Regions from separate parts of the Kitasatospora atroaurantiaca genome, predicted to be linked through region 1. Evidence: predicted binding sites of a transcription regulator. Region 1 holds the regulator's gene; the other holds the start of a gene.

What was found. The regulator HrcA, encoded in region 1, represses chaperone genes, less so after heat shock. The targets are predictions, from matches to a motif close to TTNGCACTCNGNNNNNCNGAGTGCNAA.
Region 2: the regulator HrcA is predicted to act here: its motif matches at 1,927-1,953, upstream of groES (co-chaperone GroES).

What each region holds. Positions count from the first base shown of each region.
Region 1 is NZ_VIVR01000001.1:2,405,617-2,409,027, reverse strand. Features, by position in the region: gene htpX (zinc metalloprotease HtpX) at 1-522, opposite strand, end outside; gene hrcA (heat-inducible transcriptional repressor HrcA) at 788-1,876, shown strand; gene dnaJ (molecular chaperone DnaJ) at 1,947-3,089, shown strand.
Region 2 is NZ_VIVR01000001.1:3,031,180-3,034,590, forward strand. Features, by position in the region: gene groL (chaperonin GroEL) at 1-1,380, opposite strand, end outside; gene groES (co-chaperone GroES) at 1,480-1,785, opposite strand; gene FB465_RS13840 (DUF6234 family protein) at 2,110-2,556, shown strand; gene FB465_RS13845 (class I SAM-dependent methyltransferase) at 2,592-3,411, shown strand, end outside.

The DNA.
Region 1 (3,411 bases):
CCGGGTCATCACGCCGGCCAGCACGCCGAGGAAGCCGGCGATGGTCATCACCGCGACGTCCCGGTGTGCGACGTGCGAGAGCTCATGCGCCAGGACGCCCTCCAGCTCCTCGGGCTCCAGTCGTCGCAGCATTCCGGTGGTCACGCAGACCACCGCCTTCTCGGGCTTGCGGCCGGTGGCGAAGGCGTTCGGCATGTCGTTGTTGGCGACGGCGACCCGGGGTTTGGGCATGTCGGCGAGCGCGCAGAGCCGGTCAATGGTGCCGTGCAGCTGCGGGTACTGCTCGGGGGTGACCTCGTGGGCGCCCATCGCCCGCTCGGTGATCTTGTCGCTGAACCAGAACTGGGCCACGAAGAGCCCGCCGGAGATCAGGACGATCAGCGGCCACGCCCCGCGCAGCAGGGCGATCAGCACACCGGTGAAGCCGACGTAGAGCAATCCGATCAGGAACATCGTGGTGACCATCCGACCGGTCAGCCCACGGTCGGGTGCGAAGCGGGAGTGCTGCGGTGACGCCGACATCGCTGCTCCTCAGATAGCGCGCGAAACAGCTCGCGAAGTAGCTCGCTCGCCTTCGATGCTGCCACTCGCCGGGCCTGGCGGCACGATCCGCGCGCGGCGGATCTGCCGGGGATCACGTCGAGGATCACGTGGGCGGGCCGTTCCTGCCGTCGTACCCGCCCCGTACACTGGCAAGTACGGTTCTGGCACTCTGCCTTCCAGAGTGCCAAGGGCTGGTGGGTTGACGGTTCAGACGGTTCAACGGACGAAGACGGAGGTGCGTGCCATGTTCAGCGAGCGCAGGGCCGACGAACGCAAGTCGGATGCTCGCCAGCTCGACACCCGTCTTGACGTCCGGCCGCTGGACGAGCGCAAGCTCGCGGTGCTGCGCGCCATCGTGCAGGACTACGTGGGCACCGAGGAGCCGGTCGGCTCGAAGGCCCTGGTCGAGCGGCACAACCTCGGCGTCTCCCCGGCCACCGTGCGCAACGACATGGCGACGCTGGAGGAGGACGGCTACATCCACCAGCCGCACACCAGCGCCGGCCGTATCCCGACCGACAAGGGCTACCGCCTCTTCGTCGACCGGCTGGCCGAGGTCAAGCCGATGAGCGCCCCCGAGCGCCGGGCCATCCGGCACTTCCTGGACGGCGCGGTCGACCTGGACGACGTGGTGGCCCGTACGGTGCGTCTGCTCGCGCAGCTCACCCGGCAGGTCGCGGTGGTCCAGTACCCGTCGCTGTCCCGGTCCACCGTCCGGCACGTCGAGCTGGTCGCGCTCGCGCCGGCCAAGGTGATGCTGGTCCTGATCACCAACACCGGCCGGGTCGAGCAGCGGATGGTCGACTGCCCGGGCACGGTGGGCGAGACCGTCCTGGCCGAGCTGCGTGCCAAGCTGAACGCCCACGCGGGCGGCCAGCGCCTCCCCGACGTCCCCGGTCTGCTGGAGGACCTCCCGGCGGCCTTCGAGACGGCCGACCGGCCGACCGTCACCACCGTCCTGGCCACCCTCTTCGAGACCCTGGCCGAGCAGAACGAGGAGCGGATCATGCTGGCCGGCACGGCCAACCTGACCCGCTTCGGGCACGACTTCCCGCTCACCATCCAGCCGGTGCTGGAGGCCCTCGAGGAGCAGGTGGTGCTGCTGCGCCTGCTGGGTGAGACGGCCGATGCCGGGATGATGGTCAGAATCGGGCACGAGAACGAGTACGAAGGCCTCAATTCCACCTCGGTGGTCTCGGTCGGCTACGGTTCGGGCGACCAGAGTGTTGCGAAGTTGGGTGTGATCGGTCCGACCCGGATGGACTACCCGGGCACAATGGGGGCGGTGCGAGCGGTGGCACGGTACGTGGGCCAGATCCTGGCCGAGTCGTAGCAACACAGCACCGTTTCAACGGTGACAACCAGTCGCAGCACTTCTAGAGGCGGAACAAGCGGAGCATTTGGTGGCCACGGACTACTACGCGGTACTCGGCGTCCGACGGGATGCGGGGCAGGACGAGATCAAGAAGGCGTTCCGACGCCTTGCCCGTGAACTGCACCCGGACGTCAACCCGGACCCGAAGACGCAGGAGCGGTTCAAGGAGATCAACGCCGCCTACGAGGTGCTCTCCGACCCGGCCAAGCGCCAGGTCTACGACCTCGGCGGCGACCCGCTCTCCCCGAACGGTGGCGGCGGCGCGGGCGGCTTCGGCGCGGGCGCGGCCGGCTTCGGCTTCTCCGACATCATGGACGCCTTCTTCGGCGCGGCCTCCGGCCAGCGGGGCCCGCGTTCGCGCACCCGGCGCGGCCAGGACGCCATGATCCGCCTGGAGATCACCCTGGAGGAGGCCGCCTTCGGCACCACCAAGGAACTCCAGGTCGACACGGCCGTCACCTGTACCACCTGCTCCGGCGAGGGCGCCGCTCCCGGCACCTCCGCGCAGACCTGTGACATGTGCCGCGGCAAGGGCGAGGTCTCCCAGGTCACCCGGTCCTTCCTGGGCCAGGTCATGACCTCCCGTCCCTGCCCGCAGTGCCAGGGCTTCGGCACGGTCGTGCCGACCCCGTGCCCCGAGTGCGCCGGCGACGGCCGGGTCCGCGCCCGCCGTACGCTGACCGTCAAGATCCCGGCGGGCGTCGACAACGGCACCCGGATCCAGCTGGCCGGCGAGGGCGAGGTCGGCCCCGGCGGCGGCCCGGCAGGCGACCTGTACGTCGAGATCGCCGAGACCGCGCACCCGACCTTCCAGCGCCGTGGCGACGACCTGCACTGCACGGTCACCATCCCGATGACGGCCGCCTCGCTCGGCACCCAGGTGCCGCTGCAGACGCTGGACGGCATGGAGGAGGTCGACATCCGGCCCGGCACCCAGTCCGGCCAGTCGATCCCGCTGCACGGCCGGGGTATCACCCACCTGCGCGGTGGCGGGCGGGGTGACCTGATAGTGCATGTCGAGGTGCAGACGCCCACCAAGCTCGACCCGGAGCAGGAGGAGCTGCTGCGGCGGCTTGCGGTGCTGCGAGGCGAGGAACGGCCCTCCGGCCAGTTCGCGCCGGGCCAGCAGGGGCTCTTCTCCCGCCTGAAGGACGCCTTCAACGGCCGCTGAGCAGCACCTTCAGGGGCGTCCTTCTGGAAGGGCAACCTTCAGGGGTGCGAGGAACTGCGCGAAATCGGAAGACCGCCTGCCGCACCGTCTCAACGGACGGGTACCGGGTGCCACCTGCTCACCGAGACCGGGTGAACGGAGTCGCCTCCCGTCTCGCGCAGTTCCCCGCGCCCCTGGGGTTCCCTGAGCAGTTCGTGGGGGCGGCACGGGTTGCTCCGTACGGTTCGGTGCGGCTCCGGAGCCTTCCGGTTCGCGCAGTTCCCCGCGCCCCTGAGGGTTGACCCGACCAGTTCGTCTGGACGCACTATCAGTACGTATGACC
Region 2 (3,411 bases), 630 kb from region 1:
GAGGCCCGCGTTCTGGGCGATCCAGCGCAGCGGCTCGGCGAGCGCCTTGCGGACGACCGCGACACCGGTCGCCTCGTCGCCCGACAGGCCCAGGCCGCCGTCCAGCACCTTCTGAGCGTGCACGAGGGAGGCGCCACCACCGGCGACGATGCCCTCCTCGACCGCGGCGCGAGTCGCCGAGATGGCGTCCTCGAGGCGGTGCTTGCGCTCCTTGAGCTCCACCTCGGTGGCGGCGCCGACCTTGATGACGCAGACGCCGCCGGCGAGCTTCGCCAGGCGCTCCTGCAGCTTCTCGCGGTCCCAGTCCGAGTCGGTGTTGGCGATCTCGGCCTTGATCTGGGCGACGCGGCCGGCAACGGCCTCGTGGTCACCGGCACCGTCGACGACCGTGGTGTCGTCCTTGGTGATGGTGACGCGGCGGGCGGTGCCCAGCACGTCCAGACCGGCCTGGTCGAGCTTGAGGCCGACCTCCTCGGAGATGACGGTGGCACCGGTGAGGGTGGCCAGGTCGCCCAGGATGGCCTTGCGGCGGTCACCGAAGCCCGGGGCCTTGACGGCCACCGCGTTGAAGGTGCCACGGATCTTGTTCACCACGAGGGTGGAGAGCGCCTCGCCGTCCACGTCCTCGGCGATGATCAGCAGCGGCTTGGAGGTGCCGCCCTGCAGGATCTTCTCCAGCAGCGGGAGCAGCTCCTGGATCGAGGAGATCTTGCCCTGGTTGATCAGGATGTACGGGTCCTCGAGGACCGCCTCCTGACGCTCCGCGTCGGTGACGAAGTACGGCGAGAGGTAGCCCTTGTCGAACTGCATGCCCTCGGTGAAGTCCAGCTCCACACCGAAGGTGTTGGACTCCTCGACGGTGATGACACCGTCCTTGCCGACCTTGTCGATCGCCTCGGCGATGAGCTCGCCGACCTGGGTGTCCTGGGCGGACAGCGAGGCAACGGCGGCGACGTCGTCCTTGCCCTCGATCTCACGGGCGATGGAGAGCAGGTGCTCGGAGACGGCGGCGACGGCCTTGTCGATGCCCTTCTTCAGGGCGGCGGGGCCGGCGCCGGCGGCGACGTTGCGCAGACCCTCGTTGACCAGGGCCTGGGCCAGCACGGTGGCGGTGGTGGTGCCGTCACCCGCGACGTCGTTGGTCTTGGTGGCGACCTCCTTGACCAGCTGCGCGCCGAGGTTCTCGTACGGGTCGTCGAGCTCGACCTCACGGGCGATGGTCACACCGTCGTTGGTGATGGTGGGGGCGCCGAACTTCTTGTCGATGACGACGTTGCGGCCCTTGGGGCCGATGGTCACCTTCACGGTGTCGGCAAGCTTGTTCACGCCACGCTCGAGCGAGCGGCGGGCGTCCTCGTCGAACTGCAGGATCTTCGGCATGGTTCCGTTTCCTCAGGGATCTACTGACTGCGTGAGCCAACAACCACGCCCCGGGCCCCTGTCAGGTGCTGACACGGATCCGGGGCGGGCTGGAACGACTTACTTCTCGATGATGGCGAGAACGTCGCGCGCCGAGAGGACCAGGTACTCCTCGCCCTGGTACTTCACCTCGGTGCCGCCGTACTTCGAGTACAGGACGATGTCGCCGACGGTGACGTCGAGCGGAAGACGCTGGCCGTCCTCGAAGCGACCCGGGCCGACGGCCAGGACGACGCCCTCCTGGGGCTTCTCCTTGGCGGTGTCCGGGATAACCAGGCCGGAGGCCGTGGTGGTCTCGGCGTCGAGCGGCTGGACCACGATGCGGTCCTCGAGCGGCTTGATGGCAACCTTGCTGCTGGCGGTCACGTCCGAGCTCCCCTTCGGAGATTACGGGGTTGTTCTACAGGTAGGAGCGACGATCGGTGCCTGCCGTCGCGGGGGTCAGGCACGCTTCGTCGCGTTAGCACTCACCCGGTGGGGAGTGCCAGGAACGACCATAGGCGGCCGTTAGCACTCAGTCAACCAGAGTGCCAACGGCGTGGCTCGCCGATCGCGGAAACCGGTGTGGCGTGCAACCGGATGATCCGTTGACTCCGGGCAGCCGTCGAACCGGGCAGCGGCGAACTGACTACCCGTGAACTGAGTAGCCGTACTCATGTGCGGGCGCCCGCCCCGCGGAAGACTGCTCCCGTGTTCGCCTACCCATCGGTGCCACCCCCGCCCGCCGATCCCGGGCCCGCCGAGCCGCTCCTCCCGCCCAAGCCGCGGGGCCCGCTCGTGGACCTCCTGCTCACCGTCGTCCTGGTCGCCCTCGAGGGCGCGCTGGCGGTGGTGGGCCTCTACGCCCTGCTGATCCGAGCGTGGGACACCGGCGGCAGCACCGGGCCGAAGCCCTACGACTGGGTCCCGGTCCTGGCCGTCGCGGGGTTCGCGGCCGGACTGCTGCTGGTCACCGTCCTGGCTTGCCGCAGCCGACTGCCCATCACCGCCACCGTGCACGGGATGCTGCTGGCCGGGCTGCTGCTCCTGGTGGCCGGCGGCTACGCGTACGACCACCGGCACGACACCCGCCCCACGCCGCTGCCCTCGGACTACCGCCCCTGCTTCAGCGGCAGCAACGACTGCCCCGGCGGCTGAGCGCGGCGCCCCGCTCGTCACGGGACAATGGCCCCGTGGAGATCGAATCGTTCCGAGCCCTGCTGACCGACGAGGGCCAGACCCTGCTCGCGGAGCTGCGCGAGTTCAAGCCCGGCCAGGAGCTGACGCTGGCCACCCGGCTGCGGCGCGAGCACCCGGCCGAGCTGGTCTCCGCCGCGCTCGCCCAGGCGCAGCTGCGGCAGCGGGCCCGGGCGAAGTTCGACGAGGACGCGGACGCGATGTACTTCACCCCGAACGGCGTCGAGCAGGCCACCCGCCGCAGCGTCGGCGAGTGGCGGGCGCAGCGCTTCGCGGCGCTCGGCGTGAAGACCCTCGCCGACCTCTGCTGCGGGATCGGCGGCGACGCGATCGCCCTCGCCCGCGCCGGAATCGCCGTACTGGCCGTCGACCGGGACCCGCTGACCTGCGCCGTCGCCGAGGCGAACGCCGCCGCGCTGGGCCTGGCCGAGCTGATCGAGGTGCGCTGCGAGGATGTCACCCGGACGGACGTCACCGGGTACGACGCGGTCTTCACCGACCCGGCCCGCCGCACCTCGAAGGGCCGGGTGTTCGACCCGGAGGCGTACTCACCACCACTCTCCTGGGCTGTCGACGCGGCCCGCCGTACCCCGTTCGGAGCACTCAAGGTCGCGCCCGGCATCCCGCACGACGTCGTCCCCGAGGGCGCGGAGGCCGAGTGGATCTCGGACCACGGCGAGGTGAAGGAGGCCGGGCTCTGGTTCGGCACCACGCCCGCCGAGCCGCACCGCGCCACCCTGCTCCCCGGCGGCCACACCCTCACCGGCGGCCGTCTCCCCGACCCGCTCGCCGGCCCGGTCCGCCGCTACCTCTACG